DNA from 2 places in the Cohaesibacter sp. ES.047 genome. Region 2 is predicted to be linked to the other one. Evidence: riboswitches for the same ligand, from Rfam matches in the RefSeq annotation. Region 2 holds a riboswitch; the other holds the start of a gene.

Region 1 (15,103 bases), 240 kb from region 2:
CGATGCCTTCGGGCAGCGTCAGGCTCTCCATCAGCGGCACGATATAAACGCAACCGGTTTCCAGCACAGCTCCCTCACTAAGGTCGATCTGGTGTAGCTGAAGATGATCAAGCTTGTCCTTCACCGTGCGATCCGGACCGGGCAGAAAGGATGCGCGGACCCGATAGGCCGTGCGCCCGAGACGCAGATCGAGGCTGGCAGGCTGGATCTGGTCTCCATCAAGGGGCGTGTCGAAAGCGATGGCCCCCGCGTTCACCAGCGCGGCGATATCCGCGTCATTGAGAATACCGGATCCGGAGAAAGAAAGAAGAGACATGAGACCGCCTGCATGAGTTGACTTGCGCTTGTTTACCAAGTTCGCCGGATCAGTGCAATTGCGGCCGCGTCAAGGCCCTGCAAGAAGCCGTTTGCCTTGCCTTTTGCCCGTCGAACCAACTGCATTTTTCGAGCAAAGCCGCTTCGGCGGCAATTTTCATTCTCATGTCCAAGTAAAATTACCAATGGCACAAACCGTTGCAAGTGCGCGCAAAACGGCATCTGGCTCTAGGATGCATCTTGTTTGGCTTAACTTGCGCTTAAGCTAGAAAACAGTCTTCGTTTGTATAATTTCGACAGTTATGACAAAAATACTTGTTCCATAACAAGCGGTTGTATTCATGAAGACATTCTTTTTAGGCCTTGGCTTTTGCAGTTTCGTGTCCATTGCCATTGCTTCAGTGTATTTCTATGAAGCGAGCCCTGCCTACTCGCTACCTCAGCCGCGCGTCTCTGCACTCGAGCAGAAACTTGCGACCCGGTTGAAGACAGACCTCACGCGCTCACGCCTTGCGCAGAACTCGGTCCAGGTTAAGAATTGCCAAATCACATTCCGCAAACAGACCCGATACGGCTGTCAGAGCGAAAATGAGCACACCTATTCCGAAACGCGCATTGATCTGCGCGAGATCGCCAATATCGATTATTTCGAGACCGCAAACCCAAAATCGGAATATGGCAGCTGGCTAACGTTCGAATTCTCCGACAATTTGCAAAGCCGGATGAAGTCGGCCAACCAAAAGATGTGGAAGTTCCTCGGGAACGGCAAGGGCATCTATGAATCCTTGTGGGCGGAGCATGTCAACGCAGCCGAGAAACGCATTCTCAAAAACATGGCGATCGACAAATTGGGCAGTTATGCGGTGACCAACGAATGCGGCAGCAATGCCCGCCGTATGCATGTGCCTGACGCCAAGCACACCCTGCTCCTGAAGGATCGGGACCGTGAAACAGCGAATAAATTGCAGGCTTACTTTGAGTATTGTTCGTCCAGCTGATGTGCCGGATCGGCTTCGCATTGACACTCTTTGCTGATCGGAGTAAAAACAGGTCCATCGTGGTCATTTGAGCCGGCCGGCTTGCCGCCACGTTAAACAATGTCGCTAAAAGGTCGGGGGATGAATGACTTCGAGCCCGGCCGTGCAGATTGCATCGCTGGGTTTTGTTATATTCAAGGCCCGGTATAGCTAGAAAACTGGATAGACTGATGTCAGACACAAAAAAGCCCGAGGCCTCCCTTCGTCCCGCCACCAAGATGGTTCATGGCGGAACCATGCGCTCCCAATGGGGAGAAACCTCCGAGGCGATGTTCATGACACAGGGCTATGTCTATGACAGCGCCGAAAGTCAGGAAGCCCGCTTCAATGGCGAAGAGCCAGGCTATATCTATTCCCGTTATGCCAACCCGACGATCTCCATGTTCGAAGAGCGCATGGCGCTTCTGGAAGGCGCGGAAGCCGCGCGCGGAACGGCATCCGGTATGGCGGCTGTTTCCTCTGCGATGCTGGCTTGCGTCAAGGCGGGCGATCATGTGGTGGCAGCAAGTGCCCTTTTCGGCTCCTGCCTTTTCATTGTCTCGGAACTGCTGCCGCGCTTTGGCGTCGAATGCACCCTCGTGGATGGCACTGATCTCAGCGCGTGGAAGGCCGCGATGCGCCCCAACACCACCGCCTGCTTCCTTGAAAGCCCGACCAACCCGGTGCTCTCGGTGATCGATATCGCCGGGGTTGCCGAGATTGCGCACGAGGCCGGTGCCAAGCTCGTCGTGGATAATGTCTTCGCCACGGCCCTGTGGCAGAGCCCGCTGGCATTGGGGGCCGATGTGGTTGTCTATTCGGCCACCAAGCATATTGATGGTCAGGGACGCTGTCTTGGCGGTGTGGTGCTGTCGAGCGAAGAGTTTCTGGAAGCCGACTTCAAGGACGTTCACCGTCACACCGGCCCGTCCCTCTCCCCCTTCAACGCTTGGGTCATGCTCAAGAGCCTTGAGACTTTCCCCTTGCGGGTCAAGGCCCAGACGGAAAACGCGCGGATCCTTGCCGACCGCCTTGCCGAACACAAAGCCATCGAGCGGGTGTTCTATCCCGGACGGGCTGATCATCCGCAGGCCGACGTCGTGGCGCGGCAGATGACGGGCGGCTCCACCATGGTGGCGCTCAATGTCGCGGGGGGCAAAGCAAAAGCCTTTGCCCTTGAGAATGCCCTGAAGGTGGTCAAGATCTCCAACAATCTGGGCGATACCAAGAGCCTGATCACCCATCCGGCCACCACCACCCATCAGCGCCTTGATGACGATCAGCTGGCCGCAGCCGGTATCGGCCAAGGCACCTTGCGCCTGTCGCTCGGGCTTGAGGACATCGAGGACCTGTGGGAGGATTTCGAGCAGGCTTTGAGCAGCCTCTAGCCTCTCATTACGGGCTAGATTACTCGGCTCTTTTTGATTGCGCCGGTCTGATCCTGATCAGACCGGTTTTTTGGTTCGGCTGATTTTCTCCTTGCCATCGCACTTTGTGGTCCTGTTACGCTTTTGGTCCGAATCAGCTTCTTGAAAGGACAGCCCGATGGAACCACGGCTTTCTCTCGTCACTCTGGGGGTCACCGATCTTGACCGCTCGGTAGCTTTTTATCGCGATGGCCTTGGCTGGCCGACCAGTCACAAACCGGGCGACGGGGTTGCCTTTTTCAAGACCAAGGGCACCGTCTTTTCCCTTTATCCCATCGAAGGTTTGGCCGATGAACTCCCCGACACGGATTTCAAGCCGGTGGCTGGACCGTGCGGCATCACCCTTGCCCATAACGTGCGCGAAAAACAAGAAGTGGACGCGGCACTGAAGCTTGCCGAAGCTGCAGGGGCCGTGATCCGAAAGCCTGCCGCAGACACCTTCTGGGGTGGCTATTCGGGTTATTTCGCCGACCCGGATGGCTATCTATGGGAAATCGCATGGGGCGCTTTCCCCATCGACGATGACGGGCATCTGGTGCTGCCTTAATCCGCCCCATCGCGCTCGCCGCCCTTTGCTGTGTTCTTTTGCCCGAACACCTGCACCGCCAGAAGAATCCGCGACCCGGTCGTGATGGCGGTGACGGCAGCAAAGCCATAAGCGATCCATGCAAAAGCATCTGGGAAGAGGCAGAAGGCCGCAAAAACCGCATAGGTCTCGCCAGCTTCGGCGAGACCACCGGTAAAATAAAGTGATTTGGAGCCGTGGCTTACCGTGCTCAACTTGTGCTTCTCGGCCATGATGGCGTAGGCCAGAAAGCTTGCTCCATTGGCGTAAAATGCCGTAAGCAGCACGGCTGCCGGAAGCGCATTCTCTGGTCGGGCAACCGCAAAGCCAAGCGGGATGAGACCATAGAAGATAAAGTCGAAGACAATGTCGAGATAGCCGCCAAGATCCGTCTTGCCCTTTACCCGTGCAACCGCGCCATCGAGGCCGTCCATCAACCGGCTGACGAGGAGAATGGCGAGACCGGTCCAGTAGGCCTCAAGGGCAATGGCGGTCGCCGCCGCCACACCAAGCAGAAGACCTGCAAGGGTGATCTGGTTGGCCGTTACGCCAAGACGGGCAAGGCTTTGGCCAAGGGCGTTGACGGGTGGATCGACGAAACGTCGCAAACGGGCATCAAGCAAACTGTCTTCCTGTCATCGGTTCATGGCGTCAGTTCATCGTATCGCTTCCCGCATCCCCATCGGGGCGATACAATCAGCGAAAGCTGCCATCAGAGGTAAATCCTGTTCGCCGGAAATGCCAACCACTTTTGCTCACTTTTTCGCAACAGGGACTTGAAGTTACCCCCCTAATCTGTGATCCCTTCAGCTGTTAAGCTCTGATGACACAGCAAGGATGAAAGCATCGGAAGATGGACGGATTGAAATACAAAGCAATCACCGGTTCGGTGCAGGTCATCGTCGAAACGGAATATGAACCTGACCGCTCCTGTGAGGAAGAGGGCGAGCACTTCTGGGCCTACCATATCGAGATTCACAATCTGGGCCAGAGCGATATCCAGCTCAGGGCCCGCTATTGGCGAATCGTCGATGGCATGGGGCGCGTGCACGAGGTGCGCGGGCGGGGTGTCGTGGGCGAAGAACCGCTGATTGAAGCGGGCGACTGGTACTCCTATAGTTCAGGATGTCCGCTCAGCAGCGATTCTGGCATCATGTCAGGGCATTTCGAGATGGAAGCTGATGATGGCAGCCTGTTTGAGGTGGTGATCCCATCTTTCTCTCTAGACCTGCCTGACCAGATTGTTACTCTGAACTGACAATTCTTACTCGTCCTGAATGTGCGCCGAACCGGGTGCTTGCCTTTGGGCAACAGACAGAAGGCCAAGACGTTCATGTTGCTCGACATTCGACCTGTGCTGATGGTGATAGGGACGTTGCTTTCCGTTCTGGGTATAGCGATGTTCATCCCCGCACTGCTCGATCTCGCTCTTGGTGACAAGCAATGGCGTGTGTTCGCAGCATCCGGTGGTGTCACGGTCTTCGTGGGTGGCGGCCTTTGGATGGCAACCCGCAAGGGGCGCGTCGAGTTCACACGGCGTCAGGCCTTCGTGATGACCGTGTTGTCCTGGACCTCGCTTGCCGCGTTTGGTGCCCTGCCCCTGTTGTGGTCCGGCGCTGCCCCCACCTATACCGATGCCTTCTTTGAAAGCATGTCCGGCATCACGACAACAGGCTCGACGGTCCTGTCCGGGCTTGATCAGATGCAGGCAGGCGTTCTGTTGTGGCGCGGCATCATGCAGTGGCTGGGCGGTCTTGGTGTGATCGTCATGGCGATTGCGGTGTTGCCGATGCTGCAAGTTGGCGGCATGCAGCTGTTTCAGGCAGAGGCCTTCAGCACGGCAGAAAAGATCCTGCCTCGCGCGACACAGATATCGGCTGGCCTCACCGGGCTCTATATAGTCTTCACCGCCGTCTGTGCCCTGCTCTATCATCTGGCTGGCATGACCGCACTGGACGCGATCATTCACGGCATGACGACCGTTGCGACCGGAGGGCTGTCTTCGCATGACAATTCGATCGGTCACTATGACAGCGCTCGCATCGAGATCATCGCCATTGTCTTCATGATCATCGGCTCCCTGCCCTTCATTCTCTATATCCAGGCGCTGCGCGGCCAGATCCTCCGGCTGACACGGGATTCCGAAATCCGGGCTTTTCTGGCAATCCTCGCCTTCTTCACCATCATTGCGTCCTTTTATGCCATCGAGAGTGGTACTTTCGAGGGCCTTGATGCGGTGCGCCATGCAGCCTTCAATGTGGTCTCGGTGGTGAGTGGGACAGGCTATTCCTCCACCGACTATCAGGCATGGGGCCCGTTTTCCCTCGCCTTCTTCTTCTTCATCATGTTCATCGGCGGCTGTCAGGGCTCGACCGCCTGCGGCCTCAAGGTTTTCCGGCTGCAGGTGACGTTCCAGGTACTCAAGCAGCATATCAACCGGATCGTCTTTCCCAACGGGGTGTTCGTGAAGAAATATGCGGGCATGCCTTTAGGTGATGATGTCTCAGCAGCCGTGATGAGCTTTTTCTTCCTTTACGTGGTCAGTTTCCTGGTGCTCGGCATCCTGTTGCAGATGACCGGCCTTGATCTGGTCACCGCGCTGTCCGGCGCCGGAACAGCGATTGCCAATGTGGGACCGGGTGTCGGTCATATCATTGGACCGGCGGGCAATTTTCAGCCTCTCAGCGATGTTGCAAAATGGTTGCTTTCTTTTGGCATGTTGCTGGGACGGCTCGAACTCCTGACCATGCTGGTCCTGTTCTTGCCGCGCTTCTGGATGGAGTAATCTATGGCAAACGACAAACATACCCCGCGCTCTGGCAAATCCTACGATGCTGAGCCCTTCATGGACACTGGACCGCTGTTGCGGCTTTATGCCGCCCGCTGGGTGCTTCTGGTGGCCGTAATCGGCCTTGCCTGGATCACCTATTCGACGGGCAGCGAGCCATGGCGTGCGGCGGTCGTTTTTGCGGTGATCCTGTTTGCGACGGCCTTTTTGCCACGACGGCGCAAGGTGACGCGGCTGAAAGCACGGGCCCAAGCCCGCCGCCTGACAATGGTGCCGGATGTCCATATGCGCAAATTGGCCGCAGCGCTGCCCGATCCCTGCTTCATTCTGGACCGGCGCGGGATCGTCCGCTTCGCCAATGCGCCGGGCGGCACTATCTTCGGCAATGTGAAAGAGGGCGACCCGCTGTCCTTCCGGATCCGGCAGCCGAACATGCTCGCTGCGCTTGACAATGTGCTTGATGGTGGCCCGATCGAGAAGGTCGAATATTCGCTCAAGAGCCACAGCGAACGCGTTTATGAGGCATGGGTGACCCCGATTCACCTGTCAGCCGAGCCGATGGGCGGGGCACGCCCTGACTTCATCCTGTTGTTGCTGCATGATCAGACAGAGCAGAAGAATATCGAACGGATGCGGGCTGATTTCGTGGCCAACGCCAGCCATGAGCTTCGCACCCCGCTTGCCTCGGTCATTGGCTTCATCGAAACGCTACAGGGGCCGGCCAAGGGTGACATCGCGGCAACCGAGAAATTCCTCGGCATCATGCTCGATCAGGCCGAGCGCATGTCGCGCCTCGTCTCGGATCTACTCTCGCTGTCGCGGATCGAGATGAAAGCCCACGTGCTGCCGGACACGCAGGTGGATCTATCGAAGATCATCAGCCATGTCGCCGACGCGCTTGCCCCGCTTGCACGGGATCAGAATGTCACCGTCAACATGTGTGCTTGCGACGACAGCCGCTGGATCGCAGGCGACAGGGACGAGTTGGTGCAGGTATTCGAGAATCTCGTCGAAAACGCCTTGAAGTACGGACAGGATGGGGAAAAAATCGACATCGATTGCAAGAAGATCGTCGATCCGGCAGATGGGCAACTGCATTATGCCGTCAGCATCCGGGATTACGGACAGGGCATTCCAACCGAACATCTGCCGCGCCTCACCGAACGCTTCTACCGCATCGATGTGGCCTCGTCACGTGAGCGAAAGGGCACAGGGCTGGGGCTCGCGATTGTCAAACATATCCTCACGCGCCACCGCGGTCGCCTGCTCGTCAACAGTGTCTCAGGTCTGGGTTCAACCTTTGAGGTGCGTCTGCCGGTTGCCGATTCTGACGATTTGTGACGGTTTTATAAAAGGCAAAAAATTTCCCCATAAGATACAACAGCTTAAACTGTCATAATAATGAAATACTTTTGTCATATCTCCATCATATGGGAGCGATAGTGTCGCGACTGTTCCGATCAGGCGACGCTGTTGCAAGCCCCTCCATAGGCGCTTGCACGGTCTTTGTTCGGCAAATCTCGTGAGCGCCCCGATGAAAACAGGGATTGTTCGCTCTAAAAACTGACTTATGGAGAGGTCAAGTGAAATTCGCATCTTTTGCTAGCGCAGCTGCTCTTGCTGCCACCACCATTCTCGCTGGTACCGCCGCACAGGCACGTGACCAGGTTCAGGTTGCTGGTTCTTCCACCGTCCTTCCCTATGCAACCATCGTTGCTGAAGCGTTCGGCGAAAACTACCCTGACTTCAAAACCCCGATCGTTGAATCCGGCGGGTCTTCCGCTGGCCTGAAACAGTTCTGCCAGGGCACCGGTCCGGAAACCATCGACGTTGCCAACGCATCGCGCGGTATCAAGGACAAAGAAATCAAGGCTTGTGCCGACAACGGCGTAACCGAAATCATGGAAGTCAAAATCGGTTATGACGGTATCGTCTTCGCTTCCGACATCAACGGCCCGGATTTCAAATTCGAACCAATTCACTGGTTCAACGCTCTGGCACCGAAAATCGTAAAAGACGGCAAACTGGTCGACAACACCAACACCAAATGGTCTGATGTTGACGCTTCCTTCCCGGATTGGGAAATCTCTGCTTACATTCCGGGCGAAAAACACGGCACCCGTGAAGTGTTCGAAGAGAAAGTGCTCGCTGCTGGCTGTGAAGCCTCTGGCGCTGCTGCTCTCTACGAAGATGAAGACGAATGCCTGAAAGTTCGCAAGGACGGTAAAGCTGTCGACATCGACGGCGACTACACCGAAACCCTTGCACGCATCGACTCCAACAAAACCGGCATCGGCGTCTTCGGTCTTGCTTTCTACGAAAACAACACCGACAAGCTGAAAGTTGCCACCATGTCCGGCATCGCTCCGAACGCGGCTGTTATCGCTGATGGCACCTATCCGGTTTCCCGCCCGCTTTACTTCTATGTCAAGAAAGCGCATCTGGGCGTTATCCCGGGCCTCAAAGAGTATGTTGACTTCTTCATGTCCGACGACATGACCGGCGAAGGCTCCCCGACCGCTGAATATGGTCTGGTTCCTGCTCCGGCTGCTGAGCGTGATGCTATCCACGCTGCAATCGAAGAAGGCAAAACCCTCTAAGGTTTGAACTTCATAGCCATGCGCGGATTGCCGCGCATGGCTTTTTTTGGGCCAGTACGACATATCGCTACTGGCTTCGCCTCGTCTTAAGCCATGCATTTGGTTCGATCTGACGGGGTGGCGTCGACGAGGCTTTCCTTACCAATGCCCGAACCGTTCCATCATCTCTCGGATCGGATAATCAAAAAACAGGGTAGTTTCGGAAAACCTCATTTGTTCGGTCTTGCGAATATACCGCAATGCTCAAGGGGCAGGTCGCTATGAGCCCGCTATGGCTTCTGGCAGCTATTTTCATCGTCGCGCTGGTCGGTGCGATGCTTGGACGCAATCGCGCGGTTTCCTGTGTGAACGGAAACATTGCTGCACTTCATTCTCGACCCGGATATTACGGTTCTTACGTTTTTATCTGGACGGCCATTCCAGCCACCATGTTCATGATTGCTGTGCTCATCGCGCAGCCTTTTCTTGATAATTCTGTTATTGATAGTGAATTGCGTGCTGGCTACAGCGAGGCTTGCGATCTTGCAACCGCTCGCATTCAGGGCGATAGCAAGGCTGAAAAGCCAGATATCTGCGCTGAATTTGATGAATATTTAGAATTGGATACGCGACGCAATCTGATGCAGGGCGTTGTGATCAACGTTGCCGATGGCGTTAAGCTCCTCAGTGAAGAGGAAACCGTGCAACTGCGCACGGGCCTTGTCGCTGTCCGGCCGACACTGGCCAAGCACGGCGTTGCCCTCGCAGAGAATGTCGACAAGTCAGTGGTTGATGCTGCCTATAGCCTCAACGAGACGCGGTCGTTCATTGATCTCTTGCTGATCATCGGTATTGCCGTGCTTCTCGCTCTGGGCCTTGTGCTGAGCTTCATGCGCATCAATCCAAAGCTTCGGGCTCGAAACCGGGTTGAGGCAAACATCAAGATCGCGCTGATCATGGCATCGTCGATTGCCATCATGACCACGGTCGGCATAGTTCTGTCGATGCTCTTTGAAGCCATTCACTTCTTTCGTGTGGTTCCGCCAACCGAGTTTTTCTTCGGCACAACATGGGACCCGCGTTTCACCGCAGCGGGTGTCGAGGGCGGCGCTGGTGGCACCTTCGGCCTTCTGCCGCTGCTCTGGGGCACTTTGTATATCTCGATCGTTGCCCTGATGGTTGCCGTGCCAATCGGTTTGTTCGCCGCGATCTACATGGCTGAATATGCGACCAGCACGGTGCGGTCCATAGCCAAGCCCCTGCTCGAAATCCTCGCGGGGATCCCGACCATCGTCTATGGTTTTTTTGCCATGGTCACGGTCGGTCCCTTCCTGAGGGATAGCGGCGCGTTGATCGGCCTTGACATCTCGGCCCGTTCCGTTCTGACCGCAGGTCTCGTGATGGGCATCATGCTGATCCCGTTCATCTCGTCTCTGTCTGATGATATCATCACCGCCGTTCCCCAATCCATGCGGGACGGGTCTCTCGGGCTTGGGGCAACCCGGTCGGAAACCATCAAGCGTGTGATCCTGCCCGCCGCCCTGCCCGGTATCGTGGGCTCGGTGCTTTTGGCCGCCTCCCGCGCGATTGGTGAAACGATGATCGTGGTGTTGGGGGCTGGCGCTGCTGCCAATCTCTCAGCCAACCCGTTCGAGGCGATGACCACCGTGACGGTGAAAATCGTCAACCAACTGACTGGTGACCTTGAGTTCAATTCGCCGCAGACGCTTGTGGCCTTTGCTCTTGGCATCACCTTGTTCGTGATCACGCTGGGTCTTAACATCTTCGCTCTGCACATCGTGCGGAAATATCGGGAGCAGTACGACTGATGACTGATATCACTCAAAATGAAAGCAATGTGGTTGCAAAGGCGCACCAGCGCGATCTGGGTCTGAAGAAGCGTTATGCATCTGAAACCCGTTTTCGGACAGCCGGGATTATTGCAATCTCTCTGGGCGTGCTGTTTCTGGTGGTCCTGTTCTGGTCGATCATCTCGAAGGGTTACACCGCCTTTCAGCAGACCGAGATCAACCTAACGGTCTATCTCGATGAGCAGATCATCGACCCCAAGGGCAACCGGTCCCGATCCGAGTTGACCCAGATGCTGCGCTACAACAAGGTCATTTTGCCAGCTCTTTACAAAGCCGCCGGCCTTGACCCGAACGACAAGACCCAGAAAGCCCAATTGAATGCGGTCAAGGGTCTGTTGTCCCGCGGTGCCGCCGTCGAATTGCGCGATATGGTAGCTGCCGACCCGGACCTGATCGGTCAGCGCCTCGACATGTGGTTCATCGCTGATGGCGATGTCGACTCGTTCGTCAAGGGACAGATTCCGCGCGACGTTCCCGAAGCCCGCCGCCAGATCAGCGATGCCCAGATTGCGGCCATTGATGACCTGATGGAAAAGGGTGTGATGGCCAAGAAATTCAACACCGGCCTGTTCACTTACGGCGCTTCGTCCCGGCCAGAGACGGCAGGGATTGGCGTTGCTGCCCTCGGCTCGATCTTCATGATGCTGATCGTGCTGGTCTGTGCGCTTCCGATTGGTGTGGCGGCTTCGATCTATCTTGAGGAATTCGCTCCCAAGAACCGCTGGACCGACCTGATTGAGGTGAACATCAACAACCTTGCTGCCGTGCCGTCCATCGTGTTTGGTCTTCTTGGCCTTGCGGTCTTCATCAACTTTGCCGGACTGCCGCGCTCTGCGTCGGTGGTCGGTGGTCTGGTGCTGACCCTTATGACCCTGCCAACCATCATCATCGCGACACGTTCGGCACTCAAGGCGGTTCCGCCGTCGATTCGGGAAGCGGCTCTTGGTGTTGGTGCCTCCAAAACCCAGGCGATCTTCCATCACGTGCTGCCGCTGGCCTCCCCCGGCATCCTGACCGGGACCATCATCGGTCTGGCGCAGGCGCTTGGTGAAACGGCTCCGCTGCTGATGATCGGTATGGTCGCTTTCGTGAAGGATTATCCGGTCACGCCGTTTGATCCGGCGACGGCCCTGCCCGTCCAGATCTACATGTGGGCGAACTCTGCGGAGCGTGCCTTTGTGGAGCGGACTTCGGCGGCTATCATGATCCTTCTGGGTTTCTTGGCCATCATGAATATTTCTGCGGTGCTTCTGCGTCGCCGCTTCGAGCGTCGCTGGTAACCCCAGCGGCGTGTGCACCCTACGCGTTGTTTAGCCTTTTGATCCCATGCCCCTCGATGGCAGGATCAGGCTGAAAGAGGACATAGAAAGCATGAACATGCAGGACACTAACACCACAGTTCAGCAGGATAGCAATATTCGCAAGAATCCGATCAAGATGTCCGGTGAAAAAGTCACTGTTCACTATGGACAGAAACAGGCCCTGTTCGACGTCGATCTTTTGATCGAGGAAAACAAGGTAACCTCACTCATCGGTCCATCGGGTTGCGGCAAGTCCACCTTCCTGCGCTGCCTCAACCGCATGAACGACACCATCGATATCTGTCGCGTCGGCGGCAATATCAGACTGGGCGACTTCGATATCTACGATCCATCCGTCGATGTCGTCGAGCTGCGCGCCCGTGTCGGCATGGTTTTCCAGAAGCCCAACCCGTTCCCGAAAAGCATTTTCGAGAATGTGGCGTATGGGCCGCGCATCCACGGCCTGTGCCGGAATAAGACCGAGATGGAAGAAGTGGTGGTCTCGTCACTTCAGAAAGCCGGCCTTTTCGAAGAGGTGAAGGATCGCCTTGATGAACCGGGGACGGGTCTGTCCGGTGGCCAGCAGCAGCGTCTGTGCATTGCCCGCGCGATTGCGGTGAGCCCTGAAGTCATCCTGATGGATGAACCCTGCTCGGCTCTTGACCCGATCGCCACGGCGAAAGTGGAGGAATTGATCGACGAATTGCGTGAGAACTACACCATCGTCATCGTGACCCACTCGATGCAGCAGGCGGCTCGTGTTTCACAGCGCACCGCGTTCTTCCATCTGGGCAATCTGGTGGAGGAAGGTCCAACCGATCAGATCTTCACCAACCCGGTAGATCAGCGCACTCAGGACTACATCACAGGCCGCTTCGGCTAACAGACACTTTCGTTCGCCTGTCTTTCCGGTCCGGCACATGGCTGTCCCGCGGACCCGGTCGGCGGAAAACAAGCGAACACAAGGAGAGAAAACAAATGTCCGATCACATTGTCTCGTCTTATGACGATGATCTACGCGAGCTGACCGGTCGTATCGCCGAAATGGGTGGTCAAGCCGAACGCATGGTTGAGGAAGCGGTCAACGCGCTTGTTCGCCTTGATATGACGGTTGCCAACACCACGATCGCCAGCGATCAGGCGATCAACAAGCTCGATCAGGAGATCGAGGAGAAGGCCGTTTTGACCATTGCGCGCCGCCAGCCGATGGCGCAGGATCTGCGCCACATCATTGCGGCCTTGCGCATCTCGATCGATCTGGAGCGCGTTGCTGACCTTGGCAAGAATATTGCCCGCAACGCTCTGGCCCTTGAAGGACGCCCCCAGCCCAAGCATTTCCTGCATGGGATCGAGCATATGGCCGAGTTGACCCTCGACCAGCTCAGGGCCGTGCTTGATGCCTATACTGCTTTGGACGAGAATGCCGCCTTGGCAATCGTCGCCAAGGACAAGGATATCGATGCGCTTTACAACTCGCTGTTCCGCGAATTCCTGACCTACATGATGGAAGATCCGCGCAATATCACGATTTGCACGAACTATCTGTTTGCCGCAAAGCATCTGGAGCGCGTCGGCGACCACGCCACCAACATCGCCGAGACCATCTTCTACGTGAAGACCGGGCGGGCGATGGAAGACCGGCCTCTCTGATAGACTTTAAAAGCCGCGCTTTTGACGGCGCGGTCAATGCCGGTTTCAACCAAACATGACATGGCGCTCACCCTGATGCGCCATGCAGACGTCCAAGACCTGATCCTGCTGGCTGAACGCCTCAATCGCGCGTCAGCCCGGATCCTTAGAATGCGGAATGAATGGCTATGAGCCCAAATGTCATGATTGTGGAGGATGAAGAAGCCCTCAGTCTTCTTCTTCGTTACAACCTAGAAGCAGAAGGCTATCAGGTTGAAGTGATTGCCAGAGGGGATGAAGCGGAAAACCGGCTTCAGGAAACCCTGCCCGATCTGCTGCTGCTTGACTGGATGCTGCCGGGCCTGTCCGGCATCGAGTTGTGCAGACGCTTGCGTGCCAAACCCAAAACGCTGAAGCTGCCGGTTATCATGCTGACAGCGCGCGGCGAGGAATCCGAACGCATCCGTGGGCTATCCACCGGGGCAGACGACTATGTGGTCAAACCCTTCTCGGTGCCTGAATTGATGGCCCGTGTGCGCGCGATCCTGCGCCGTGCAAGCCCGGATCTGGTGGCTACCATTCTCAAGGCTGGCGATCTGGAACTCAACCGCGAGACGCATCGTGTCAAACGCTCCAACCGCGAGGTCAATCTCGGGCCGACCGAATATCGCTTGCTCGAATTCCTGATGCAGAACCCGGGGCGTGTCTATTCCCGCGAGCAGTTGCTGGATGGCGTCTGGGGGCATGATGTCTATGTCGACGAACGCACGGTCGATGTGCATGTGGGGCGTCTGCGCAAAACCATCAACCGGGGGCGCGCCAAGGATCCGATCCGCACGGTGCGCGGCTCCGGCTACAGCTTTGACGATCAGTTTTCCGTCGAGTAGCCCCGAAGCGCGCACATGCGTCAGCCTTGATTGCAGAAACAAAAAACCCCGGCTCCCCTGACAGGAACCGGGGTTTTTCATGTTTTTCAGACTCTAGCAATCAATCTGAGGTGCGCGCACGGAGCATGGAGAACAAAGTGCGACGTTTGGGGGCAGTCGGCTTGGGCTCGACGAACGAGCGTTTCACGGTTGCCTGTCGTTTCACCTTGCTCACGGTTTTTGCGACCTTGCTGCGCTTGTTGGGCTTGGTCAGGACGATGAAGTCAGTGCCCTGAGGCGTTGTTTCCCGGCTGAAGCCGCGATCCGAAATGGTCAAGGACGCCCCGTTGCCGACAAGATGATTGATCTGGGCGCGGATATCCTCCGGAATGATCACGCGATCGAGCACAGTTGCCGCATCAACGCCGCCGGGATGCTCTGGATCCTGTTTGACGCCAAGGCGCGCCTGCTGTCTGTCCGACAATTTGTCATCCAGATTAACCGCGAGCCAATTGAGCTTGTCAGGTGCCACCGCGTTGGCGGTAAACAGATGCGCACCCAGCGGAGCCTTAGTGTCGCGGATCCGGATCGGCGCATCGAACAATGGTTTGAAATTGTGCCGAACGAACAGATGACCGGTCGGGATCTTGCCCTTTCCTGCAGCATTGTAGAGATTTTGCAGCAAGGCCTGATCGATACGCGGTTTGGCACCATAGGAACGCTGGTCCATGCTGCCATCCTGTGCT
Region 2 (15,103 bases):
GCTCTCGGTTTGGTCAGATATTCGGAGATATTCTCTTCGGTCCACACAAAATCAGGTTCAGCTTCTGCTTTTTCCTGGAAGGCTTTGGAATATTTGAAATCCTCGACCGAGGCAATCTTGCGACCGACCACACCGGTCAGGATCGGGCCAACCCGGTTTTTTGCATCCTCACCAATCTGATGGCAGGCTTTGCATTTCTTGAAAACCTTTTCGCCTTTTGCTGCGTCACCATCTGCTAGCGCTGCACCGGTGGCTGTCAACAAAGCGAGCCCGGTGATTGCGATCAACTTCTTCATGGGATTGGTCCTCTCTATCATGCTGTTTGCGCCAGGTCTGGGTCTAGTCTGGACCTATAGAATGCGCATGAGACATGTCCTTTTGCGAATTTACCCGATCAAACGTTAACGACAAGGTTAGGAGCGTCGGGATTTACTCGTACCATGACTGAATTCTTAGCGAATTTGATGCATCGATGAAGCATCTTTTTCATCAAAAATTAAGCCAAATTGTCGCAGTTGCCCCGTTCGTGAGAACCAAACAACTTGGAATCGTTGAAAAATAGGATAGCCCCGCCAATCATGATTGCAAGGGCGAATGGACGTTTTAACTTCGCCCAAAAGGCGGTGCGGCTTCTCTGCATCAGGATGTATGCGGGGGGCTTGGTGGTAAAAAGACAAAGAAAACTCTATGGTTTAAGGGGATTTTATGAATCAGTGTCGATAATTCTGTCTTGAGAGCACAGATGAGGCCAACAATCATGACTGCGTTGCCTAGGACACTGCCAATCAGTCTAGACACGATCTTCGAAGAAATGAGCGACGGCGTGATCATCATTGACCCCGCCGGTCAGGTTCAGTATCGCAACAAGGCCATCAACGATCTTCCTTCTGGTCTGGAAGAGCGGATCCTGTCCTTTTGTTCTATGCACAAATGTGGGTGCGGTAGAAATCTCTCCGACGAATTGTTCGATCTGGCCTCCATGAGCGGCTGGAGTGTTTCCTGCCATGCTTACGGCGACAACAACTTGCTGCTCGTCAAGTATGATAATCTGCTGGGGCGACGCATTCAGTCTCTGAGAGACGACTTCTCCGAGCGAGTCTCCAACGGCGTAAAGCCTGATCGGGCTGCGCTCGATACATTGCGCAAGCATCTCGATGTACGCTGGATCACCCTTGGTGGGCTGGATGCAGGCTCTCATTCGCTGCGCTTCAACGAAGCCTATGATGGACAGTCCCTGTCGTCCGGTATGATGCCGACGCTGCGCTGCCGGGACGACTTCAAGCCTTGCAGCCAGATCATGGTGGGCACGGAACTTGAGACCTATCTTACCAATAGTAGTGAGGTCAGAGCCGCAGGGCTGGAGCATGTGCTCGGCATGGGATTGAAGAACTCCTTCAACGAATGTGTTGGTTATGCGCTTGTCGCGAATGATCATGCGATGGAGGATCTCAAGGATGTTGTCACCCTGATGCGGGAGCTGGCGCTGCTGTACGGCCTCTATATCGAGGTTGGATCCGCCAGAACCGAAGCGCTAAGAGCGACAGAGGATGCCAACACCGACGTTATAACCGAACAGGGCAATCGCAGGGCTTTCGAGAATTTCATCAAGGAATGCCTTTCTGACATGCAGAACGAGGTGCAGGACGGGGGCGAGCTTTCGATGTTCGATCCCAAGGCCATGCGGAACTCGGCCATCATGATCATCGATTTTGACGGCTTCAAGCGGATCAATGACACACTGGGGCACAGTGAGGGCGATCGCGCGTTGCGTCTTGTCGCAGAAGAACTCAGCCGTATTTCTGCCGATAACCGTGTCTTTCGTTTGGGGGGAGACGAGTTCGTTCAGGTCTTCCCAAGGGCGGGCAGCCTTGATGCCGAAGATCTGCGGGAGCAGGTGAACCTCATTGAACAGCGCATCGCCGAGCAGGGCTTCTCCGAGCTTGGTCTGAGCATTGGTGTCGTGCATTTCTTTGAATCCGACGGCAGCCTCGCATCGCTGATGGCTCTGGCCGATGCGCGCATGTATCACGACAAGCGCCTGCGCACGCTCGCTTTCCTCTAAAGCGTGTCGCAGTTAATGAGATTCAGGATTCCCATTTTTTGCCAATTGTGATTCCCTTTGAGAAAAGGGGATCATCATGGGCAAATCACTTCCTATTGCATTGCGCGAACGTGTTGCTTCATTTGTTGATGCCGGTCATTCGCATCGGGCGGCCGCCAGCCATTTCCGCGTGTCACCACGGTTTGTCAATAACCTGATGCTTCTCAAGAAAGAGACGGGTTCTGTGCAGCCTCGCAAGCAAGGCCGACCAGACAAAGGCAAGTTGGGTGTGCATCATGAATGGATCACAAGGCGCATGTCTGAGAATGGCGATCTGACGCTTGATGAGCTTTGTCTGGAATTGGCTGAACGCGGGGTCCATGTGCATCGCTCTAGCGTTGGGCGCGTGCTTCACAGGCTCGGCCTGAGCCATAAAAAAAAGTCTGGTAGCCACTGAACAGCTACGGGCCGCGATTGCTCATGATCGGTATGTATGGATCAATCAGCGCCGGCCTTTCTTCAACAAAGCATTGTCCCGATTGATCTTTATCGATGAGACATCAACCAACACGAAGCTGACCAAACGGTCTGGATGGTCACCAAAAGGACAGCGCTATCGCGCTCACGCTTCTTTTGGTCATTGGAAATCCCAGACCTTCATCGCTGGTTTGAGATCCCGTGGGATGGTTGCGCCCTGGATCGTCAATGCTCCGATGAACCGACGTATCTTTGAAACTTGGATTGAAACTCAACTACTGCCGACCCTGTCAGCTGGCGACATCGTCATCCTCGATAATGTCGCCTTCCACAAAAGTGAGAAAGCTCAAAAGCTCGTCAGATCAAAGGGAGCATGGCTGCTGTTTCTTCCGCCATATTCACCGGACCTCAATCCCATCGAAATGGCATATTCCAAACTCAAGACACTGCTGCGCAAGCGAGCAGCCAGAAGCTTCGATACAATCTCAGACGCGATCGGTGACATTTGTGACCTCTATTCTGCCAAGGAGTGTCTGAACGACTTCAAAGCTGCCGGGTATGAGGTTAATTAATTGCGATATGCTTTAGCGCGTCATCATCCCGTCCAGTTCCGCGCTGTTGCCGTTGCAACCGTGGTTTTCCTCCAGGTCGTTCTCAAAATCCCTTTCAGATCGAAAAAAAAGGGCCCCCGAAAAGGGAGCCCAAGGTGCAAGATCCGTCTTCGGGATCCTACTCTCTCACCTGCAGAGATAGCTTTGCTTGCAGCGTCAGATCACGACCACCTTGGTTCCGACGCCAACGCGTTGATAAAGGTCCATGACATCTTCGTTGCGCATACGGATGCAGCCGGAACTGACCGCATGACCGATGGACCACGGCTCGTTCGAGCCATGAATGCGATAAAGGGTCGATCCCAGATAGAGCGCGCGAGCCCCAAGAGGATTGCGCGGTCCCCCTTCCATATAGGCGGGCAGGCCCGGCTGGCGGGCACGCATTTCTGCCGGAGGACGCCAGGAAGGCCACTCGGCCTTGCGGGTTACCTTGTGCGTTCCGGCCCATGAGAACCCGGGGCGACCGACGCCGACGCCATACCGGCGCGCGGTGCCGTCCGGTTCAACCAGATAGAGGTAACGCTCGTTGGTGTTCACGATGACGGTGCCAGCCCGATGCGGACCGGCATAATCGACGACAGTTGGCAAAAAGCGCGGATCAATGCCGCGGACGCGTTGCTTCCGCTGCTTGGCAGATGCGGCATGGGTCCGGCCCTGATTGGGCGCTGGTGCCAGACGGCTGAAATCGACTCTTGGTCGGGCATCACGTGGGACAGCCCTGTGTGTACCCGGACGCAATTGCATGACCCATGGTTGGATCTGATCAGCTTTGAGCATCACGGGAGGAGGCGGGGCATAACGCAATGAACTGGCACCCGCCGGGGCAACATAAGACCCGGTGGTAACGAGAGCACTCGTGCACAGACAAAATAACAAACGCTTCATCGACATACTCACAACACAGAATCGACGACTGGGCTCATGGACATTGAGCCCAACTGAAACAACACTTTCGAAATGCCCTCCCATGCCCAATACACGGCCGGGATCTACGCATTTCCTCGTCCCCATGGTAGGCTGGAAACAAATCGAAAAGGTTAATGAAAACTTGCAAAGCCGCCGAATTGGAGTCAGCGTTAAAAATTGGTTAGCGGTGCCGACTTATCCTTAAAACTTTGATAATATCAGCTCCGCCCGACTCTCAGGTCAGACAGTCTTGCGTGAAAAGCAGAGGGTAGGAGGAAAGGAGAGGATAGGAGATCAGTGTCCGACAACCTTCTTGGCATAATGCAACAGCTTCGGTGTCAGCGGATGGATCTGCTTTTGTGTCATTCCCGGCTTCACGGACGGACTGTAGAGCATGTTGAGGATCAACCGGTCATACTTGGTGAACGCATCATAAGTCGTCAGATCGTTGAACACCGAGTAGCTCAGGCTGGCATCGTCATTGACCGGACCCAGTCCCTGAAGAATTTCCTCCACCATGCAGCGCCGGAACAACGACAGCCCCTGATCGGACACGATCACGGCGTCTGACCTCAGGATCCCCGATCGTCTGGATAGCACCCGGACGATGCATTGGCCGGGAACAGCCATATTGGGATCATGAAAGACCTCATCCTGCACGGTGCGCTGGTAGTTGGCGGAATCCACGATATAGATCCGGAAATTGGCTTCCTTGGGCGTGCGGGCAAGGTGCAATTGCAGGCCGGGGATCTTGCTCGGCAATCCCCTCACGAACGAGCGCACGGTCTTTAGGCGGTTGAGTTTGGCGCGATTGTCGATCCAGACCTTGACCGGTTTCACATATTTTTTCACCCGATTGGTCTGTGTCCCCCAACTCAGGGATTTGATTTCGGCACCAAAGACGGTCTTGTAAAATCCATCAATGACATCTTTGTCACTGAAACTGTTCGCCGACGCGGGTCCCGTCAGGATCGCCAACAACAGGGTCAGCGATATGAGGACCACAAAACCGAATGAACTGACATCGCATTTGGGATAGTCCAGTTGCTGCGCGTGCGCTCGGGCCTTGAGCAACCGTGCTCCATAAGGGCGTGTCTGTCGCAGGGGGATGCCGGCAGGCTGACAGATCGGGGCTTTTTTCACGTTTATGGGTCCTGCAGTGTTGCTCGAAGACAGGCATGGGAAGCGGGCTCAGTCAGAACCGGCAGATTCAACAGACCAACAATGCGCATAATGGGCATGCGCGTCAATCGGCCACGCGATGGCAACTTCACATGATCGGTTCTCTCCCCGTTCAATTTTGCGCGGAGCTAAGGAAATTATGCGACAACAAATCGGAACGGACATGTTCATTTTTTTGAAAACACAAACCTATTTTTAACGAAAGCGAGCCTATGGTCATCCTAAATTTGTGCCGTTAGCTAATGCCAATTTGTTACGTAGGTATTTCGGAACATCCGGCAATGATAATCGGCCTATGACATTCAAGGTTCAGGAGTAGAATGGGAATGGCACTGGCGACGAAACCATTTCGGATTGAGCAGATTCTGGGCAACGAATCGTCCAGACAGCCCCAAGCAGCTAATGGCTCAATGTCCGGGGGGCAGTATCAGGACATCATGACGGAGCTGGCAGCTCTCAAGAGCATGATGGCCCCGGCTCAGGACCTCAACGAGAACATCGTTGAGAGCTATCGCGCCGAAATGAGCGAAGCGTTGAAGCTCAAGAAGGAGATGGACGAGATCTATCAGGCCATCGCCGAGACAAAGCGCGAGATTGCCACCCTTCATGTCAACGGTCTTCATTCGGCGGAAATGAACCGTGTCACGGATGAACTCGATGCCATCGTGCAGGGCACGGAACAGGCAACCGAGCAGATCCTCGCTTCCGCAGAGATCATCGACGAGAATGCGTCAAAGCTTTCCAAAGTCCTGACCGGTGAAGAAGATCAGTGGACCCACGATATTCAGGAAAGCGTGGTTTCAGTCTTCGAAGCCTGTAACTTTCAGGATCTGACCGGGCAGCGCATCACCAAGGTGGTCAACGTCTTGCGGTTTATCGAAGGCCGCATCGTCAACATGATGGACATCTGGGGCGGCATCGATCACTTCAAGGAAATCGAAGTCGAAAATCCAATGGAAAAACAAGGCGATGCAGCGCTTCTGAACGGTCCCGCCCTCGACAACGAGGAAGGTGTTGCCAGCCAGGACGACATCGACGCCCTGTTCGACTAAGCTTTTTGCGCAAGCAAAAAGCTTTGCTCGCTTCCCACATACACAGACCCATCAGCGGCAGGTGTCTTCTCACAGAAGGCACCGAGAGCCTGCGCAAGCAAAAAGCTTAGCTCACTCCCCACACGCAAAATGCTATCAGCGGCAGGTGTCTTCCTTCCGGAAGGCACCGAGAGCCTTGCGTGAGCAAAAAGCTTAGCTCACTCCCCACACGCACAGCCCCATCAGCGGCAGGTGTCTTCCCCCGGAAAGCACTGAGAGCCTGCGTAGCAAAGAGCTTTGCAAATAACCCGAAAGCACCGACACGCTGCTTGTCAAAGGCCTGTGGGTTTTATTGACTCATTAACGAATCTCAACTAGAACAAAATAAGAACAATTATCGGTTCGAGGTAGCGAAATGGCGGATATGAACAAGCGGGACGGATTGATTATCGGCGAAGACGGTCTGGCACGTTGTTGGTGGCACGGCGGTAAGCCTGACTATCAGGACTATCATGACCGGGAATGGGGCAGGCCGGTGGCCGACGACCGAACCCTGTTTGAGAAAATCTGTCTCGAGGGATTTCAGGCAGGCCTCAGCTGGTACACGATCCTGCGCAAACGGGAGAATTTCCGAGCCGCCTTTGCCAATTTCGACATGGACAAGGTCGCTGCCTTTACCGAAGAAGACGTGGAGCGCTGCCTCGCGGATGCCGGGATCGTCCGGCACCGCGCCAAGATAGAAAGCACCATCAACAATGCTCAGCGCGCCAAGGAGATGCGCGCCGAATTCGGGTCACTGGCGGCCTATTTCTGGGCTCACGAACCCGGCCCCAATGATCGCCCGGACCGGCCAATCTATGAAGAGTTGATCAAACTGACCCAAACCGATATCTCCAAAGCCATTTCCAAGGATCTCAAAAAACGGGGCTGGAGCTTCGTTGGCCCGACAACGGTCTATGCCTTCATGCAGGCCATGGGGCTGGTCAATGACCATATCGAAGGCTGCATCTGCCGCGATCAGGTGGAGAAGGAGCGGTCTGATTTTCGTCGCCCCACCTGACGTCAACCGTCGCCGGGACAATTTCCGACGAGCAAACGGGCAAGGCAGGCTGTCCGTTCCTTGCGCGTATTTACAAAGCCGCTTGCCTCACGCCTTCTTGTCGGAACGATGACAGGGGCGAAAAAGTCTTGCTTCACCCTTGTCGCCTGCGGGCGGATGGGCTAGGGAAAAGGCCATAATCCTGCAACGAGCGGGATTTCCTTAACCCATTCAAATCGAAGTGACGTCCAACCATGGCAAAAGACAAGAAGCCCAACAAACTCAAGGCCCGCCTGCCGCGCGGCTTTGTGGACCGGACTGCTGACGACATTCGCGCAGCAGACGACATGATCGCCAAGATCAAGGCTGTCTACGAGCATCATGGCTTCGATCCCATCGAGACGCCTGCGTTCGAATATACCGACTGCCTTGGCAAATTTCTGCCCGATACCGACCGCCCCAATGCAGGTGTCTTCTCGCTGCTGGATGATGACGAACAATGGATGAGCCTCAGATACGATCTGACAGCGCCTCTTGCCCGTCACGTCGCGGAGAATATCAACGAAATCCAGATGCCGTTCCGCACCTATCGCGCGGGCTATGTTTACCGCAATGAGAAACCGGGACCGGGACGATTCCGCCAGTTCATGCAGTTCGATGCCGACACCGTCGGCGCGCCGGGTGTGCAAGCCGACGCCGAAATCTGCATGATGATGGCCGATACCATGGAAGCCCTCGGCATTTCGCGCGGTGACTATGTCATTCGCGTCAACAACCGCAAGGTTCTAGACGGCGTGATGGAAGAAATCGGTCTTGCCGGTGATGAGCATGCCGAAACCCGCCTCACCGTATTGCGGGCCGTCGACAAACTGGACAAGTTCGGCGCGGATGGCGTGCGGCTTCTGCTTGGCGAGGGTCGCAAGGATGAAAGCGGCGACTTCACCAAGGGCGCGGGCCTGAGCCCTGACAACGTCGAAAAGGTCATCGCCTTCACGCAAGGCACACTCGAGATGGACAACGCCGGAACGCGGGAGCTTGCCACCATGCAGGCCATCTTTGATGCCTGCGGCTATGGCAAGGACCGCATCCATATTGACCCGTCTGTCGTGCGTGGCCTCGAATATTACACCGGCCCGGTCTACGAGGCCGAGCTGCTGTTTGACGTCAAGAACGAGAAGGGCGAAGTGGTTCAGTTCGGCTCCGTCGGTGGCGGTGGTCGCTATGACGGTCTCGTCAAGCGCTTTGTCGGTCGCGATGTGCCCGCAACAGGGTGCTCCATCGGCGTGTCACGCCTCATGGCAGCGCTCAAAAACCTCGGCAAGCTCGACAATGAAGATGTGATTGCACCCGTGCTGGTCACCGTCATGGATGGCGACGTGGAAAGCCTTGGGCATTACCAGAAGATGGTGCAGGACCTGCGCGCAGAGGGCATTCGCGCCGAGATGTATCAGGGCAACTGGAAGAAATTCGGCAACCAGCTCAAATATGCCGACAAGCGCGACTGTCCGCTTGCCGTTATTCAGGGCTCCGATGAGAAGGAGAGAGGCGTCGTCCAGATCAAGGATCTGGAAGAGGGCAAGCGCCTGTCTGCGGAAATCGAGGACAACGCCACCTGGCGCGAGAGTCGTCCGGCGCAGGTGGAAGTCCCCACCGCTGACCTTATTAAGACAGTCAAAAAGATGCTGGCAGATCAGGCCGCGGATCGGGATGCTGGTCGCGCCGCTGCCAAGTAGCCCGCAATGCAGGCGCGGGCCAAAGGAGACGAGATGACACTTCTGACAGATGACATGCGCAGCGCTTTGGCGCAGCAGTTCGACGTGGCCGGAGCGACCGCCATCGATCTGCCGATCCTCTTTCACGCCGATCTGTTCCTTGATCTGGTGGGCGAGGATATCCGCCGCCGCCTTTATGTGGCACCGGACGCAAATGGCGAGAAGATGGCCTTGCGGCCTGAATTCACCATTCCCGCCTGTTTGCATCATCTGGGCACCGGTCCCATCGATCGCGCCGCGAGCTATGGATGTGTCGGCCCCGTGTTCCGCCAGCGTCCTGATGGTGTGCCCGGGGAATTCTATCAGGCCGGTATCGAGCAGATCGATCCGCAAGGCGGAGCGTCCTTTGACGCTGACAGCATCGCGCGCGCCCTCGCCATGGTCTCCAATCTGTCAGGCGCGACGCCAGCCGTGACGATCGGCGACAATGCCCTGCTTTCCGCCCTGCTGACTGCTCTTGGTACCCCTGTGGTCTGGCAGCGACGCCTTGAAGGTGCCTTTGGGGATCGCAAGGTGCTTGACCGCATGCTCGAGCGTCTCGCGAAGGGCGGCTCGGACAATGCCGATGCATCCGCCGGACTGGCGCGTATCCTTGATGGCAAGGCCGGGTCTGACGTGCGCGAGGCAGTCGAGGAAATGCTCGACATTGCCGGTTTGGACGCGATTGGTGGCCGGTCCGTTGGCGATATCGCCGAGCGCTACATGGAAAAGGCCGAACTGGCGGCCAACGCCGGTTGGGATGCCGACAAGCTTGATTTGATTGCGCGCTTTCTCGATCTTGAGGGTGTCGGCAAGCAAAGCCTTGAGCAGCTTTCAGCCTTTGACGCCGAGCAGGGTGGCCTGCTGGGAGGAGCGCTCAGCGCCTTCAATGAGCGTATGGACGCCATCCAGACGGCCGTTCCCGATGGAACAAAATTGAGGTTCAAGGCCGATTTCGGACGCCGGCTTGACTATTATTCGGGCTTCAATTTCGAGCTGCATTTCGATGGTCAGGACAAGCCCGTCGCCGGGGGCGGACGCTATGACCGCCTGCTGGGCATCCTCGCAAAGCGCGCCAGACTCAACGACGAAAATGAAATCGCCGCCGTGCCGGCCATCGGCTTCGTCGTCTGGCTGGATCGTCTTGGCGATACCAAGAGCATGGCATAGGAGAGAGCAACATGAGCAACAATCCTCTGATCATTGCGGTGCCCTCCAAAGGTCGCTTGCAGGAAAATGCCAACGCCTTTTTCGCCCGCGCCGGGCTTGATGTCGCGCGTCCGGGCGGGGCGCGCAACTACCGTGGCCATCTCAAGGGCATCGACAATGTGGAAATCGCCTTTCTGTCGGCATCGGAGATTGCCAAGGAGCTGAAAAACGGCTCGGTCCATCTGGGTGTCACCGGCGAAGATCTCATCCGCGAGCATCTGACAACGCCGGAGCGCTATATCGATCTGCTTGTCAAACTCGGGTTCGGCCATGCCAACGTCGTCATAGCCGTGCCCAAAGCGTGGATCGATGTGCGCACGATGGAGGATCTCGGCGACGTGGCCATGGATATGCCCGCGCGCTACGGCCATCGCCTGCGCATCGCGACGAAATACATCAACCTGACGCGCAGTTTCTTCGCCGAACACGGTATCGTCGATTATCGCATTGTTGAAAGTCTTGGAGCGACCGAAGGGGCGCCTGCTGCCGGATCTGCGGATATCATCGTTGATATCACCTCGTCCGGATCGACCCTTGAGGCCAACAATCTCAAGATCCTTGATGATGGGGTGATGCTGCGCTCTGAAGCGAACCTTGTCGCCTCTCTGACAGCGGATTGGTCCGATGCGGCCAAGACGGCGCTGGGTGAAATTCTCGACCGCGTTCAGGCCGAGGAAGCCGGGCGCACCCGCCGCGAGATCACCGCAGCCCATCACGATGCAGCCGCCATAAGCCAGCAGATCTGTGATGAGTTCGAGGCGAACGGCGCCTACGCGCCCTATGGACATCAGGAGCACGTGATGCGCCTGCATGCGCCGCAAGGGGCGGTCTATTCAATCGCCTGCCGTTTGCGGGCTCTGGGGGCAACCACCATCTCCGTTGGCAAACTCGATTATATTTTCCAGGCGGCCAACCCGTTGTTCGATCATCTGCTGGCCCGTCTTGAGGCCGAAAGCACCTGAGCTTCAAGCAAAAGGTGAGGGCACCAGCTTATGGCTGCCCATAGCCTTGATTTCGACTCATTGATTTGGCTTGAAAGGCCATTCACGTGCTTTCCCGTCAAGAATCACCGCGCCAAACATGAGGCCCCTGATGAGCGATCCCAAAAGCCTGACGCGCCGTAGCGCCATGATGCTGACTGCCGGAGCGCTCGCCGCGCCTGTCTTGATCCGCCCGACGATCGTCAATGCCGCCGAGCTCGATCAGGCCATCGGACAACTCATCATGATCGGCTTTACTGGTCGCAGCGCCAACGGTAAATTTGTCAAGAGCATCGCCTCGCACATTGCCAAGGGACGCGCTGCGTCGGTGGTTTATCTGGGGCGCAACATCGGCTCGAGTCGCGATGTGGCGGGCCTCAATCGTCTGTTCCACAATGCCGGCGTGAGGCACATCGCCATCGATCATGAAGGCGGTGTAGTTCAGCGGTTAAGACAGAAACACGGCTTCACCCGACTGCCATCAGCGCTCAAGGTGGCTCAGAGCCGGAGCGTTGCCAGTGCGGAAAAACTCTACGGCACCGCCGCCAAGGAGTTGTCACGCGCCGGCTTCACCTTCAATCTGGGGCCGGTCGTCGATTTGCATCGCGATTACAATCCGGTCATCGGCAAGAACCGCCGTGCCTATAGTGCCGACCCGAACACGGTCGCAGCCTATGCCGGAGCCTTCATTCGTGCCCATCGACGCCATGGTATGACCACCTCGATCAAGCATTTCCCCGGTCACGGCCTGTCGCGCTCTGACAGCCACCACGGCTTCGTGGACATTCGCGAGACATGGGATCCGCAGGAACTCAAGCCCTTCTCGCTTCTGATTCGGCAGGGATTGGCCGACGCTGTCATGAGCGGGCATCTCTTTGTCCGTGTTGGTCAGCGCGGCAATGGGGAGCTGACGACCTTTTCCCGTGCCCTGATCAAGGATGTCCTGCGCGGAGGCCTCGGCTTTGAGGGCTTGGCCATGACCGATGATCTCGACATGGGGGCCGTGCGAAAAACGGCCCCCCCACAGGAGGCCACCATTCGTGCGGTCGAGGCAGGCTATGACATGCTGCTTATGTCCAACACGGCGATGGCCAACGACGACATGCCTGCCATTGCCGTCAACTGGATCAGAAGCGCAGTGCGCGAGGGACGCATACAGGAAGGCGGGATTCTGAGCTCTGCTGCCCGTGTGCGGGCATCCCGCCGGGTCTGACCCGTTCTTCCGACCCGGTAGGCAACAATTGTTCCGGCGGCCCGCCATCGGCGTACTGCGGCAAACATGCCGTGCTATTTGGCCGTGCTATTTGCCCGTGCTATTTAAATGCGATTGAAAGTTCGCGTGACAGCACCGGATAGTGATAAACCAGCGCAGCAAACAGCGTTTCATCCACCGCATAAGGCAGGCCTGCGCGAGTCAAGGCGGCGCACTGTTCGGTTCTCTCTCTCAGACAGCCAAGGGTCAGGCCGCTGCGCGCGCCGACATCATGGGCTGTTTGCCACGACATGACACGGGTTCGGAAGCCAGCCTCGAGCACGGCAAGGGTCGCCTCGCTCGGAGAGCGCTCGCGCATGGCGGTTTTTGCACGATCGCGTCCGCCCTGAGGTGCAGGGCTGAGCTGGTCTACGGAGAAATCGCGATCGAAATCGACAGCTTCAAACATAGTCTTTCCTTCCTTGCATGTCGGTGCGCAAAAAGACGACACCTGTGACACGGTGTGGAAGGCTGGCAAAACGGGGGAAGGTATCATTCCGCTAGTTTGCGCCATCTTCGCGGTTTGCAAAGATGCCGCCACATCCCGTGTAGGTGCCACCTTGCCGCGGTCGGCAGGTTGGCGAGGGCGCCAGCCCTTCTCTAGATGATGCCGCGAACATAGGGCGAAAATGAGAGAAGTTCAAGCGGCTTGTGAATATCTTTGGTCTTGGAGCAAGATGACGGGGGCATGATAAAGGCGTCGGGGTATGGCAAAAAGAGAGGCCGCTGCGTCCAGCGACCTCTCAAGACGGTTTGCACGTGGGGACCGTCATATCGGGAAGATTGAAAGCCCGTGGTCCGACAGCACAGCTTGGGGGACAAGCACTATCGGTTTCGGCACTTCCCTTGTAATAGTATATGGAAGGAAAAATAAGAATTCTACTGAAAATAAAGCTTTACTACCTATTTAAGTGAAAAAGTGCGTATGCTGCGCTTATGATTTAGTTTAGGTGTGCATTTGAATTTTCAATCAGTCGCATTCACTGAATAAACATATTTAAATTGATCTGGTGTGCATAATATAGTTTATCCTATACTGGATCTCATCATATTATAGCATAATATGCTTTGCAGGACGAATTTTTTAAACAGAACAAGTAATGTCCAAAACTTACATTCATCGTGCGCAGGTGCAGAGTATAGCTTGCGTAGTCAAGCTTGAGAATGGCGCGGAAAAGAAAATTTGAACAAATGACCAAATTCAGGTGAAAATTTTGTTAGTTGGTGCGGAAGTTTTGTTCAATGGAATTCAAGTAGTCATGCAGCAAGCCTAGCAGCATTGTGCGATACATGACTAATACGCGAAAAACACCTGAGGAATTCTGAGAATACAGCAATGTAAAGGCTGAGCGGGGAGATTTCGATCCAGCGGGATAATAGGTCGATCAGCCCTTGATTCAGGCCAAGCGAAGTGCATGTTTGTGGCGAAGGGCGACGGATACAATCTGATCACCCCTTTCCAGCCTTTTTCCGAACGGGGATCATGCCGTGCTTTGTGCCTTGGATTTTGCTTTGTCAGAAGGCGTTGATGAAGCCATCATGGATCTTGCGGGCAGGCAGGTTATCGGCGCCATCGCCTGTCTTTCAGTTTCGGACATCTGGCCGCAAGAGGCCCATCGTTTGCAAAGCCGAGATCAGAAGGGCCCGCCGAAGATCCCGGTTGGGCTTACTTTGACGTTGACCAAGAGCTTTCCGCCGCTGTCTTCGGGATTTTTCCCCGATAACCGGCAATATGCTGGCAGGCTTCCGGACAGGCCCGATCTTGCTCGGGCCGCCAGAAGCCTCAATCTGCGGACCAACGTCATCGAAGCGGAAATCCGATCCCAGATCCGTCGGTTTTTAGCCCATTGGGGTAGCCCGCCAGCCTTTGTGCACCTCGAGCCGCCCATTCTGTTGTTTGAGGTCGCAGTCAGGGCGGTGACGGCCGCTCTCAGTCAGTTCAAGCTGCTGAAGTGTCCGATTCTGGTTGCTGAGTTGCCACGGCCTCGCGGTCTGGTCGAACGGGCAGAGCGGCGCTGGCTCTGGCGATCAGCCGAGCATGCTCGGCAGCCATGGCAGAGGCGCATGTTGCTTGAACTCAAGGATCCCGCCCGTGTGCCTCAGAAGAACAGCTGGCGCATCGATACCCGGGTCTGGACGGGGATTCGGCCAGCCGTCGACAGTCCAAGAGATCAGGCCCGGCTGGAGCGATTTGATCAGGATCCTTCTGCTCGGGTTTCGCAATATCAGTTGTTTTGCGACTGATCAGGGTCAGCAAGACACCCGATATCCGCTGGGTCGCCCGGCCGACGATACATTCAGTCTCGGTATTTTCTCTTGTTTTATCATTTATAATCGGTATTTTGTGGCTCAAAGATTCGGCTGAGCGCACACTATGGGGTTGAGAGTGATGACCCGCTCAAGGAATTCGACAAACGAGACCTCCGGCATCGCCAGCACAATCGCAGGGTCCTTGCCGACCGAACCGGTGCAAAGCGAAGCAGACGCGACCGACAATGTAGTTTTACACGGTCGCTCTTTGCCGCGTATGGAGCGCGCGGGAAAACCGCTCGATTCCTCCATTACCGAGGAACAGGTTTCTCTGTTGGTCGAAACCTTTTACGACCGCATTCGGGAGCACCCTC

Evidence for each region. A riboswitch is a leader RNA that binds a small molecule or an ion and turns the genes downstream of it on or off. The one in region 2 is predicted to bind S-adenosylmethionine.
Region 1: it holds a riboswitch for S-adenosylmethionine, as region 2 does, so the genes downstream of both, CPH65_RS10590 (O-succinylhomoserine sulfhydrylase) here and CPH65_RS11665 (hypothetical protein) in region 2, are expected to answer to the same signal.

Annotation. Positions count from the first base shown of each region.
Region 1 is NZ_LT907844.1:2,306,741-2,321,843, reverse strand. Features, by position in the region: gene CPH65_RS10600 (2'-deoxycytidine 5'-triphosphate deaminase) at 1-316, opposite strand, end outside; gene CPH65_RS10595 (hypothetical protein) at 657-1,313, shown strand; SAM riboswitch at 1,363-1,442, shown strand; gene CPH65_RS10590 (O-succinylhomoserine sulfhydrylase) at 1,523-2,719, shown strand; gene CPH65_RS10585 (VOC family protein) at 2,877-3,305, shown strand; gene CPH65_RS10580 (CDP-alcohol phosphatidyltransferase family protein) at 3,302-3,946, opposite strand; gene apaG (Co2+/Mg2+ efflux protein ApaG) at 4,177-4,581, shown strand; gene CPH65_RS10570 (TrkH family potassium uptake protein) at 4,627-6,108, shown strand; gene CPH65_RS10565 (ATP-binding protein) at 6,112-7,452, shown strand; gene CPH65_RS10560 (substrate-binding domain-containing protein) at 7,695-8,711, shown strand; gene pstC (phosphate ABC transporter permease subunit PstC) at 8,972-10,519, shown strand; gene pstA (phosphate ABC transporter permease PstA) at 10,519-11,841, shown strand; gene pstB (phosphate ABC transporter ATP-binding protein PstB) at 11,939-12,745, shown strand; gene phoU (phosphate signaling complex protein PhoU) at 12,841-13,512, shown strand; gene CPH65_RS24840 (hypothetical protein) at 13,549-13,683, shown strand; gene phoB (phosphate regulon transcriptional regulator PhoB) at 13,680-14,378, shown strand; gene CPH65_RS10530 (L,D-transpeptidase family protein) at 14,479-15,103, opposite strand, start outside.
Region 2 is NZ_LT907844.1:2,547,003-2,562,105, forward strand. Features, by position in the region: gene CPH65_RS11610 (cytochrome c family protein) at 1-296, opposite strand, end outside; gene CPH65_RS11615 (GGDEF domain-containing protein) at 758-2,062, shown strand; partial or broken gene CPH65_RS25035 (IS630 family transposase) at 2,139-3,090, shown strand; gene CPH65_RS11625 (L,D-transpeptidase) at 3,286-4,014, opposite strand; gene CPH65_RS11630 (DUF2927 domain-containing protein) at 4,330-5,178, opposite strand; gene CPH65_RS11635 (protein phosphatase CheZ) at 5,544-6,269, shown strand; gene CPH65_RS11640 (DNA-3-methyladenine glycosylase I) at 6,673-7,308, shown strand; gene hisS (histidine--tRNA ligase) at 7,542-9,020, shown strand; gene CPH65_RS11650 (ATP phosphoribosyltransferase regulatory subunit) at 9,054-10,208, shown strand; gene hisG (ATP phosphoribosyltransferase) at 10,220-11,209, shown strand; gene CPH65_RS11660 (glycoside hydrolase family 3 protein) at 11,340-12,440, shown strand; gene CPH65_RS11665 (hypothetical protein) at 12,541-12,888, opposite strand; SAM-I-IV-variant riboswitch at 12,982-13,092, opposite strand; gene CPH65_RS11670 (ChbG/HpnK family deacetylase) at 13,968-14,723, shown strand; gene CPH65_RS11675 (group III truncated hemoglobin) at 14,932-15,103, shown strand, end outside.